2 regions of the Cellulomonas sp. KRMCY2 genome follow, and region 2 is predicted to be linked to the other one. Evidence: riboswitches for the same ligand, from Rfam matches in the RefSeq annotation. Region 2 holds a riboswitch; the other holds the start of a gene.

Region 1 (5,900 bases), 1.2 Mb from region 2:
AGTGCCCGTGGAGGTAGGTTCGCGCCCCGGCGTACAGCTGGTCGAGCAGCTCCTGGTCCCACACGCCGCCGGCGAGCCTGACCCGCGGATCGCCCCCCGCGCGCGCCCTGATCCGGGCCGTGTACTGGTCGGCGTACGGCGCGGACCCGACGACGACCAGCAGGCGGCGCGCCGCACTCCGCACGAACCCGTCGACGATGAGGTCCACGTGGTTCTCCGGCTCGAAACGGGCGACCACCAGGTGGTAGCCACCGGCCTCGAGGCCCAGCTCGGCCAGTCGCTCCCTCCGGGAAGGGTCGATGCACGGCGCCCCGTAGCTCAGGAGCGTGGTCGGGACTCCGAACGAGCGCGCGTAGTACTCCTGGATGCCGACGGCGTCGGCGATCAGGGCATCCGACCAGCGGACGGATGCCGACTCCGCCCAGCGGTAGTAGGACTTCCCAGCACGGCCCCACTTCGCACGCTTCCACTCGAGGCCGTCGACATGCGTCGCCACCGGGACGCGTGCCATCCGCAGGAGCGGCAGCCAGGGGGCGTTGGCCGCGTTGAACACGAGGGCGACGTCGGTGCGATGACGCAGCAGGTGCATCACCGAGAGGCCACTGTGGCTGAGGGTCTCGAGGGAACGCCGGCGCAAGGCCGGAAGCGTGACCAGACGCATGCCCAGGTGGGTCGTCATCGGTTCGCCGTTCCCCGCGCGGCAGTAGACCGTGACGTCGTGACCGCGTGCGGCGAGACGGCGGCCGACCTCCTCGACGGCCGTCTCGAACCCGCCGTAGCGCGCGGGCACCCCGCGCGTCCCGACCATCGCGATCGACACGACGCGTGCGCCCGTGTGCGAGCCGACCCTCCCCATGCCACCCCTCTTCACTGGTGCGCGCATCGTCGAGCCAGGTCCCCCGGGGACACCCCGAGGTCAGCCCGACCGAGCCGGTCGACCGGCCGTCCCAGTGGCGTCACCTGCTGGTCACCCACGAGTTCCCGACGGGCATGATCGTATCCCGGTCAAATGTCCGGAATTGCACCCTGTGCCCGATTTCACCCGGTGCTCGTGCCCTGACGGGGCCGTCGTCGGGACCGGCGGCCCGGACGCGGCAGCCCGCTCCGGGCCGGCCGGCCCCGTCCGACGAGTCCGCTCTCCGCCCTCGCGGCCACGGCGCTCCAGACCCCTTTGGTCGGTTTGTGCACGCAATGTCCGACTATTTTGTGACTCGAGTCACAGATCATCAGACCAATAGTCCCAAATGGTCGCGCCGGGTTGACGTACATTTGAAACGGGCCGGACCGGGTAAGGCACGAATTCGCCTACTCATGATCAGACAAACCGGTCGAGATGCACTTCAGGTCGACGAAGATTCTGCCGATGACTGAAGGAGCGAGCGTGTAAGCGACGCGCGCCGGGCGACACGCACCACAGGCACACGCACGTAGACGACAAGGGCAAACCCGTCGAGAGGCGGGGACGCAAAGCCAAGGGACCAGACAGGTCAGCCAGGCCACCGAAATACGGAGCTCTCGTGGACTTCAGCCAGACGACACCCTCTGCACGCCCCGCCACCATCGACCGGACACCACCGGCACCGCCCCAGGGCGGCACCCGACGGCACCGCCGGTGGACCTCGATCCTGGTGGCGACCGCGCTGACCACGGCCATGGCATCGACGATGGCCGTGTCACCCGCACAGGCGCAGGTACGGCCCGCGTGGACGCCGGTGACCGTCGCAGCGGCCACCCGCGTGCCGACGATGACCGCCGCGGCCACCGCGACGTTCGTCACCGCGGTCTACCGAGACCTCTTCGAGCGTGGGGTCGACGCCGCCGGCCTGGCGAACTGGACCACCGCCCTGTCGAACGGGACCCCCCGCGGGGCGGTGGCGAACTCGATCACCTACAGCGACGAGTACCGCGGCCGCCTGATCGAGGAGTCCTACCAGACCTACCTCGGGCGCGGCGCGGACGCGGGCGGTCTCCGGGGCTGGGTCGACTCGATGCGCTACGGCACGACCTTCCAGGAGATGGAGGCCGGCTTCCTCGCCTCCGACGAGTACTACTCCAAGGCGGGCGGCTCGGCTGCCGAGTGGGTCCGGCGGCTCTATGCCCACGTGCTGGGCCGTTCCGCTGGCGACTCCGAGGTGCGCGGATGGGCCTCAGCTCTCCAGGGCGGCACAACCCGCTACGCCGTGGCGATGGGCTTCCTGGTCTCCACCGAGCACCTGACGGCGGTCGTCGACGGCCACTACCGGCACCTGCTCGGCCGTGGGATCGACGCGTCAGGCGCCGCCGGCTGGGTCAGTGCCATCCAGAACGGTCACCGCGTCGAGGAGATCATCGGTGGCATCGTCGCCAGCGACGAGTACGTCGTACGCAACGTTGGCGCGACAGGGACGCAGGCCACACCGCCCGCCCCAGCAGTGCCGGCGCCCGCCCCCGCAGTGCCGGCGCCGGCTGGCCCGCCGAGCGAGGCGAACACCGGGGTGCCGGCGGGCAGGGCGTTGACGGTCCATGACGGCAACCTGACGATCACGACGCCGGGTACGGTGATCGACGGTCTGGACATTCGTGGGTTCGTGCGGGTCAAGGCCGCGAACGTGGTGATCCGCAACTCGATCATCCGCGGCCCGGCCACACCCCTGACCGCCCCGATGTCACTGGTGCAGTCCGATGCCGGTCCGGGCACCAACCTGCTGATCGAGGACAGCGAGATCTACGCCCAGGCGCCCTCGCGGTTCGTCGACGGGATCGTGGGCATGGGCTTCACCCTGCGCCGGGTCGACATCCACACCGTGATCGACCAGGTCAAGATCATCGGCGACAACGTCACCGTGGACGGCGCCTACCTGCACGGGAACCTGTTCTACCCGGCCGACGGGACGAACATCGAGTCCCACGACGACAACGTCCAGGTCGCCATCGGGTCGAACATCCAGGTCGTCAACAGCACCCTGTCCGGGTCGACCAACGCCGCGGTGATGATCACCCAAGACCGCGGGTCGGTGGTGGGCTTCACCTTCCGGGGCAACTCCGCCGACAACGGCGCGTGCACGATCAACGTCGCGGAGAAGATCTACGGACCACCGCCGGGGCTCTCGATCACCAACAGCGTCTTCGGCACCGGCCAGGTCCACGCACGATGCGCGATCCTGATGTCGGACACCACCAAGGCCGCAGCCACCATCACCGGCAACACCTTCACCGACGGCTCAGTGGCCACCACCTCCCGCAGCTACTGACCGCAGCAGACCGACGCACCGCCGGGCCCCGACCGAAAGACCGGTCGGGGCCCGGTCGTCTCCGGGCGATCCCCGGAGACCGACGTTCCCCATCGGGCGTCAGTAAGCACCTGAACCCAGGAACACGGCGCGGATCGTCTTCCAGAGGATGACCAGATCCATCGTGACGGACCAGTTGTCGACGTATCGCAGGTCGAGGCGGACCGACTCGTCCCAGGTGAGGTCCGAGCGACCCGACACCTGCCAGAGGCCGGTCAGGCCGGGCTTGACCCGCAGGCGCCGGTGGACGGGGTCGTCGTACTCCGCCACCTCCGCGGCGAGCGGCGGGCGCGGCCCGACGAGCGACATGTCGCCGGTCACGACATTGAGCAGCTGCGGGAGCTCGTCGATCGAGTAGCGGCGCAGGACCTTGCCCACCCGGGTGACCCGCGGGTCGTCGCGCATCTTGAACAGCACCCCCGCGCCGTCGCTCTCCGGCCGCAGGCCGGCGAGCCTGCTGTCCGCGTCTACGTACATGCTGCGCAGCTTCCACATCGTGAAGGTCCGGCCGTCCACGCCGATCCGCGTCTGGCGGTAGAACGCGGGGCCCGGGGACGTCAGCCGGACGGCGATCGCTGCGAGCGCCACGACGGGCGCGGCGACGAGCATCAGGGCGGTGCCGACCGAACGGTCGAGCGCTGCCTTGGCGATCATGCGACGGCGCGGGGCCCCCACCTCCACCTGGAGCAACGAGAGCCCGGCGGTCGGCCGCACGGTCAGCCGCGGCCTGGCCACCTCGATGATGTCCGGGACGACGATCAGCTGCGCGCCGGCACGGTCGAGCGCCCAGGACAGACGCCGCAACCCCTCGCCGCTCAGGTGCGAGCCCGCGACCACGACGACCTCCACTGCCCGGTCCACGACCACCTGCGGGACGTCGGCCAGCGCACCGACAACCGGGATGCCGTCCAGCGGCTCGGCCCGGTCGATGCTCGGCAGGCAGATGCCGGAGACGTGGTAGCCGTGGTACGGCGCGCGTGCCAGGTCGTCGACCACGCGTTCGACGTCCTGCCGTTCGCCCACCACGATCGTGCGCATCATCGAGTAGCCCTTGGCGCGGTGCCGGTGCAGCATCTGCCGGTGGGCATAGCGTCCGACGAGCGAGAGGAGCACGAGCGCCGGGACCCCGCCGAAGATCAGGGTGCGCGAGATGTCGGCCTGCAGCGTGTAGCTCACGCCCATCAGGAGCATCCCGCCGGTGAGGCCGGCGCGCAGCACCGCCTGGAACTCGGTCGGACCGTCCCCCAGCGTCCTGGCCTCGTAGCCGTGGGCTATCGCCACCAGGAGGACGAAGCCGGCAGCAGCGGCCGCGGCGAACGCCGCCGTGTGCGGCCCGTTCCCGTACAGCGGGACCATGATCGCCGTGCCGACGGCCACCGCGACAGCGGCGTCTATGGACAGGGCGACCCGCTGGTAGCTTGCCGCGACGTCCGCCCAGCGCAGACCGACGGAGTCGTTGAAGGGAGTCGCGCGGGGCTCGAAGGGGTGGGTCGATGCCCAGGATCGGCGCGGGCCGGCGGCAGTGCCACGGCGGTCGATACGGCTGGTCCAGTCGAGGCCGTGTTCTGCAGCAAGCGTCACGACGACACACCCCCAGACCCGGTCTGCATACGCGCCCAGCACGCGAAGCGTCGGCTTTGAGGCTATACCCGGTGGTCTGTCCGGATCAGTACGAAGTGTCCGTTTTCACCCGCTCGTACCAGGTTCTGTTACCGGGCCGTAATATTCGCGACGGTCGATGCGGGGCACGAGCGCGGGCGCCCGTCCCTCACGACGGAGCGTGAAACCTCTGCTGCGCGGCGAGCAGACCCTGGCCCACGATCATCTCGACGGCGTCGGCGGCGGCGTCGATCAACCACGGCAGGTCCTTGCGCTCGGCGGACGAGAAGTCCCTCAGCACGTGGTCCGCGGCATCCATCCGTCCGGGTGGGCGACCGACACCGATGCGCACCCGCAGGTACTCCCGTGTGCCCAACGACGCGCTGATGCTCCGCAGACCGTTGTGCCCGCCCTCGCCGCCGCCGACCTTGAGCCGGATGCTCGCGAACGGCAGGTCGATCTCGTCGTGCACGACGACGAGGCGGTCCGGCGGGACCTGGAGGTAGCCGGCGAGTGCGGCGACGGGGCCACCCGACACGTTCATGTAGCCGCCCGACCGCGCGAGGACGACCCGGGGACCCGGCGCACCCCCCGGCAGCACCCCCAGGCGGGCCTCAGCGACCTGGCAGCGGCTGCGGTGCGCCGTGAGCGTCGAGCCCGTGCGACGGGCCAGCTCGTCGACCACCATGTGACCGAGGTTGTGCCGGTTGCCGGCGTACGTCGGCCCGGGGTTCCCGAGTCCGACGACGAGCCAGGGCGTGCTCATCCCATCCGTCCCGTCCCCCACGCGCGCGACGCCCGGCCCCGACAGGGCCGGGCGTCGCAACGCACCTACGAGTCTACCGAGCAGGAGCTCAGGCCTCCTCGGCCTCTGCCGCTGCAGCGGAGGCAGCGGAGGCGGCCGACTGCACGGCTGCCTGCTCCTCGACTGCTGCCTCGTCCTCGGCGGACGACTGCGGGGCCGAGATCGTCACGATGACCGACTCGGGGTCGCCGGTGAAGACGGCGCCCTCCGGGAGGATCAGGTCGCTG
Region 2 (5,900 bases):
CGGGGCGTCGCGCGGGCTGATCCCGACCGCCCCGGCCGAGCCGTTCCACGCGGGGCGACGTCGGGTGCCTCAGCCCCAGACCAGGCCTTGCCCGGGCTCCTCGAGCACCGAGGCGACGTCGGACAGGAACCGTGACCCGAGACCGCCGTCGACCAGCCGGTGGTCGAAGGACAGTGCGAGCTGGGTCACGTGCCGCACCCGGATCTTGCCCTTGTGCACCCACGGCTGCTCGCGGATCGCCCCGAAGGCCAGGATCGCGGACTCCCCCGGGTTGAGGATCGGGGTGCCGGTGTCGATGCCGAAGACGCCGACGTTGGTGACCGTGATGGTCCCGTCGGTCATGTCCGCCGGAGCGGTGCGGCCGGCCCGTGCCGTCGCAGTCAGCTCGGCGAGGGCGACGGCGAGGTCGTGCAGGCCGAGGCGGTGCGCATCCTTGATGTTCGGCACGATCAGGCCGCGCGGGGTCTGGGCCGCGATGCCGAGGTTCACGTAGTGCTTGTAGACGATCTCCTGCGTCTCGTCCTGCCAGCTCGCGTTGATCTCCGGGTGGCGGCGGACGGCGAGCAGCAGCGCCTTCATCGCGATCAGCAGCGGCGTGACCCGCACGTCGGCGAACTCACGGTCCTCGCGGAGGCGGGCGACCAGGCGCATCGTCTTGGTCACGTCCACGGTGTGGAAGACCGAGACGTGCGGCGCGCTGAACGCGCTGCTGACCATCGCCTCGGCGGTCCGCTTGCGCACGGACTTGACCGGGACGCGCGTCGTCCGGCCGTCGTCGGCCACCCGCCCGGAGGCGAGCCACGGCTGGTCGTCGCCCACGTACGTCGCCAGGCTCTGCGGCTGGTTGCCCTGCGACCGGGCCAGCACGTCCTCGCGGGTCACGATGCCGCCCGGACCGGTGGGACGGACGGTCTCCAGGTCGACACCGAGGTCCTTGGCGAGCTTGCGGATCGGCGGCTTGGCCAGCACCGGGTTCGACGTGTGCGGCATCCCCGTCGCCCCCACGCCGTTGTCGGCGCCGTGACCCCGCGGGGCCGGGTGCGGTGCCGGCTGTGGGGCCGGCTGCGGGTTCGACGGTTCGACGGGGGTGTCGGCGGCGCGGCGCGGACGGCGGGTGGCGCTGTGACCGGTGACCCCGTACCCGACGAGGACGGCCCCGCCGACCGTCGACCCCTCCCCGGCACCCGCAGAGCTGTCGGAGGCGGGAGCGCCCGGCACCGCCCCGAGGGCTGACGCCTCGGGGGAGGCGGACAGGTCGGCGGGGGCGGACGGCTCGGGCGGGGCGTCGGGGGTGGTGTCGATGGTGATGATCGGGGTGCCGACCTCGACCGTGGTGCCCGGCTCGGCGAGCAGCGCCGTGACGACGCCTGCGAAGGGGCTCGGCAGCTCGACGAGCGACTTGGCCGTCTCGATCTCCACGATCGTCTGGTTGATCTGCACGCGGTCGCCGACAGCGACGTGCCACTCGACGATCTCCGCCTCGGTCAGGCCCTCACCGGCGTCGGGAAGGCGGAACTGCTCGTACCTGGGCACGGGATGCTCCTCAGTCGGTCGGTCGGTCGGTCGGTCGGTCGGTCAGCGGGCAGGCAGGTCGGTCAGGTCACGCCGGACGGCGCAGGCGGGGCGGACGGCGCAGGCGGGGCGGCCGGCGCAGGCGGGGCGGCCGGTCGTCGGGCCGGGTCACATCGCCATCGCCCGGTCCACGGCGTCGAGCACGCGGTCCAGGCTCGGCAGGTACTCGTGCTCCAGCCGCGCGACGGGGTACGGGCTGTGGAAGCCGCCCACCCGCAGCACGGGTGCCTCGAGGCTGAAGAAGCACTCCTCGGTGATCCGGGCGGCGACCTCGGCGCCGGTCCCGTAGAGCACCGGGGCCTCGTGCACCACGACGCAGCGACCCGTCTTGCGCACGGACGCCGCGATGGTCGCGGTGTCCAACGGCGAGATCGTGCGCAGGTCGACGACCTCGATGCTCGTGCCCTGCGTCGCCGCGGCCGCGGCGGCGCGCAACGCCGTCGCCACGGTGGGCCCGTGCGCGACGACCGTCACGTCCGTGCCGACCCGGGCGACCCGGGCCGCGTCCAGGCCTGCCCCGCTCGTCGCGGTCAGGTCCACCTCGGCCTTGTCCCAGTACCGCCCCTTGGGCTCGAAGAAGAGCACCGGGTCGGGGGAGGCGATCGCCTCCTGGATCATCGTGAACGCGTCGGACGGCGTCGCCGGGGACACCACCCGCAGGCCCGCGGTGTGCGCGAAGAGCACCTCGGGCGACTCGCTGTGGTGCTCGACCGCACCGATGCCGCCACCGAACGGGACCCGGATCACCACGGGCAGCGAGAGCCGCCCGCGCGAGCGGTAGCGCATCTTGGCCAGCTGGGTCGTGATCTGGTCGAAGGCCGGGAAGATGAAGCCGTCGAACTGGATCTCGCAGACCGGCCGGTAGCCGCGCAGCGCGAGCCCGATGGCGGTGCCGACGATGCCGGACTCCGCCAGGGGCGTGTCGACGACGCGGTCCGGACCGAAGTCCTTCTGCAGCCCGTCTGTCACCCGGAACACCCCGCCGAGCATGCCGATGTCCTCGCCCATGAGCATGACCTTCGGGTCACCCTCGAGGGCGGCCCGGAGGCCGAGGTTGATCGCCTTGGCCAGCGTGATCCGCTGGGTCGTCGGGGCGCTCGACTCGCTCATCGAGGCACCTCCGTGCCGGCCGGGACGTCGGTGAACGACTCCTCGTACTGCTCGAACCAGGCGCGCTCGGCATCGACCACGGCGTTCGGGCCCGCGTACACGTGCTCGAACATGACCCTGGTCGACGGCGTGGCCATGGCGTGCACCTCGGCACGCACCCGCACGCCGAGCGCCTCGGCGTCGGCCGCGATCTCGTCCTCGACCTGCTGGGACAGCTCGCCGATCGCGGTCAGGTGGGTGCGCAGCCGGTCGATCGGGTCACGACGACGCCAGTGCTCCTCCTCGGCGGCCGACCGGTAGCGCGTCGGGTCGTCCGAGGTGGTGTGGGCGCCCATCCGGTAGGTGTACGCCTCGATGAACGTGGGACCGCCACCGGAGCGGGCCCGTTCGAGGGCCTCGGCCGTGACGGCGTAGCAGGCGAGGACGTCGTTGCCGTCGACCCGCACGCTGGGCACCCCGAAGCCCTTGCCCCGTTCGACCAGCGGCACGCGCGACTGGCGTTCGGTGGGCTCGGAGATCGCCCACTGGTTGTTCTGGCAGAACAGGACGACTGGGGCGTTGTTCACGGCGGCGAAGACGAACGCCTCGTTGGTGTCCCCCTGGGAGGTCGCGCCGTCGCCGAAGTAGGCGACGACGGCGGCGTCCCGGGTCGGGTCCCCGGAGCCGACCAGACCGTCGCGCTGCAGACCCATCGCGTAGCCCGTGGCGTGCAGCGTGTGCGAGCCGATGACCAGCGTGTACAGGTGGAAGTTGTGCTCGCGCGGATCCCAGCCACCGTGGTCGACGCCCCGGAACTGACGCAGCACGTCGACGAGGTCCACACCGCGGGTGTGCGCGACGCCGTGCTCGCGGTAGGAGGGGAAGACGTAGTCCTGCGCGGCCAGGGCCCGGCCGGAGCCGACCTGGGCGGCCTCCTGCCCGAGGGCGGGCGGGAAGAGGCCGAGCTCACCCTGCCGCTGCAGGGCGGTGGCCTCGGTGTCGAAGCGTCGGACGAGCACCATGTCCCGGTACAGGCCGCGCAGGGCCTCGGGATCGAGGTGGGCGACCCGGGGCGAGTAGTCCGGGTGGTCGACGCGCTCCCCGGTGTGGGTCAGCAGCTGGACGAGGTCGGGCTCGTTCACGCAGGGTCCTTCCGGGTGGACGGCCGGCTAACTTACGTCAGCGTAGGCTACGGAACCGTAGGTTGTCGGTGGTCAGGCACCACAAAGCCGCGCAGGACAGCGTTGTGGCGATCCTCCAAAGGCGCCCGCCCGAGCGCGGGGGAGCCTCGTCGACGACGACCGGCGGATCCTGCTCGGCGATCGTGGCCACGGACCGCACGGCGCGGTCGTGTGTGACCTAGATCACACACGGAGCTCCTCAAGGATGTCCGGTATGTCGTCGATGACGGGAATGAGGCACACCCGGACCGTGACGAGTCGGGTCGTTCCTCACATCAGCGACAAGGGCAAACCCGCCGGAATGCGGGGACGCAAAGCCAGGGGCCCAGACGGGCAGCCCAGCTACCGAACGATGGGGAGACCGCCATGCGGGACACCGCCTCAGCCGCACCCTCTCGCGTGACGCCGGGACAGGTGGCGAACCCGTTCCGGGTCGACCGCGCGACAGTGACCCGGTGGGCGACCACCGGCAGGACCGCGTCGGCGCTGACGCTCGACGGCCTTCGCCGGGGCGTCGAGGCCGAGGTGTGCGAGTTCCTTGGAAGGGTCCCCACGCAGGTCCGCTGACGGCTCGTCCGGGTGTCCGGGTGTCCGGACGTCTGGACCGTCCGGGTGTCCGGCCGGTGGGGTCTCAGCGCCAGCCCGGGGGTGGCGGGCCACCTGGCCGGGGAGGACCGGGGATCGCCGGATAGCCGCCGGGATAGCCCTGGCCGGCGCCCTGCGCCGCCCGCAGCGCCCGCTGGACGGGCCACTCCGCGAAGGCGAAGACCAGGAACATCACGATGTTGACCACCGGCACCAGCATGATCAGGATCCACCAGCCGGAGTAGCCCGCCTTGCGGAGGATCGCCACGTAGGCGGCGATCCCGATCACCCACACGACGGCCATCACCCCGAAGAAGACCCAGGCCGCGGCCCCGGTGAGGTCGAAGCTCTCAGACCAGTCGTACAGGTCAGGATCCATAGGGCCGATCATGGCCCGGTCCGGCGCACCGGCGCCAGGGTCCGGCCCGTCCGCCGGCCCGGTCGGAGCCGGCCGGCCCGCTCGTCCCACCGGCCCGGTCAGAGCCAGCCGGCGGCGACCTCGAGGACCCGGTCGTTGGCGGTGGGCTCGCCCACGCTGATCCGCACACCCTCACCGGCGAACGGCCGCACCAGCAGGCCGTCGTCTGCGGCGTCGGCCGCGATCTCGAGGGTGCGGGCACCCGTCGCCAGCCAGACGAAGTTCGCCTGGGTCTCCGGCACCGTCCAGCCCTGGCCGCGCAACCCGGCCACGAGCCGTTCGCGTTCGGCGACGACGGCGTCCACCCGCTCGAGCAGGGCGGCCTCCGCCTCGAGCGATGCCAGGGCGGCGACCTGAGCCAGGTGGTTCACCCCGAACGGCGTCGAGGCGGTGCGCACCCCGCGGGCCAGGTCCTGATGGGTCACCGCGTACCCGACCCGCAGAGCGGCCAGCCCGTAGGCCTTCGAGAAGGTCCGCAGGAGCACGACGTTCGGGTGCGCGGCGAGCACGGCGGCGCTGTCGATCGCGCTGGGCTGCCGCACGAACTCCACGTACGCCTCGTCCAGGACGACCAGCACGTCCTGCGGTACGACGGCGAGCAAGGCGAGCAGCTCGTCGTGCCGGACCGCCGGACCGGTGGGGTTGTTGGGCGAGCAGACCAGGATCACGCGGGTCCGGTCGGTCACCGCGGCGGCCATCGCCGGCAGGTCGTGCCGGCCCTCGCGGTCCAGCGGGACCTGGACGGAGCGCGCGCCCTGCAGCCGGACCAGGATCGGGTACGCCTCGAACGAGCGCCACGCATGGACCACCTCGTCGCCCGGGTCGCAGAAGGCCTGCAGCACGTGCCCGAGGACCGCGACCGAGCCGCAGCCCGCCACGATCCCGGCCGGGTCGACGCCGTGCTTGACCGCGAGCGCCGCGACGAGGTCGGTCGCGAACATGTCCGGGTACCGGTTGAGCTGGGACGCCGCGCGTGCGACCGCTGCCCGGACCTGCTCGAGCGGCGGGTACGGGTTCTCGTTGGACGAGAGCTTGTGCGCGGTGAGGTCCGCACC

The links. A riboswitch is a leader RNA that binds a small molecule or an ion and turns the genes downstream of it on or off. The one in region 2 is predicted to bind cyclic di-GMP.
Region 1: another riboswitch for cyclic di-GMP. It lies ahead of K415_RS22435 (DUF4214 domain-containing protein); the one in region 2 lies ahead of K415_RS0107440 (hypothetical protein).

The regions. Positions count from the first base shown of each region.
Region 1 is NZ_JAGF01000001.1:382,459-388,358, forward strand. It holds gene K415_RS0101945 (DUF1972 domain-containing protein) at 1-856, opposite strand, end outside; cyclic di-GMP riboswitch class I at 1,430-1,504, shown strand; gene K415_RS22435 (DUF4214 domain-containing protein) at 1,518-3,230, shown strand; gene K415_RS0101955 (sugar transferase) at 3,330-4,850, opposite strand; gene pth (aminoacyl-tRNA hydrolase) at 5,038-5,634, opposite strand; gene K415_RS0101965 (50S ribosomal protein L25/general stress protein Ctc) at 5,723-5,900, opposite strand, start outside.
Region 2 is NZ_JAGF01000001.1:1,535,736-1,541,635, reverse strand. It holds gene K415_RS0107465 (DinB family protein) at 1-20, shown strand, start outside; gene K415_RS0107460 (dihydrolipoamide acetyltransferase family protein) at 70-1,533, opposite strand; gene K415_RS0107455 (alpha-ketoacid dehydrogenase subunit beta) at 1,681-2,682, opposite strand; gene pdhA (pyruvate dehydrogenase (acetyl-transferring) E1 component subunit alpha) at 2,679-3,803, opposite strand; cyclic di-GMP riboswitch class I at 4,119-4,192, shown strand; gene K415_RS0107440 (hypothetical protein) at 4,209-4,409, shown strand; gene K415_RS22630 (DUF805 domain-containing protein) at 4,474-4,806, opposite strand; gene hisC (histidinol-phosphate transaminase) at 4,905-5,900, opposite strand, start outside.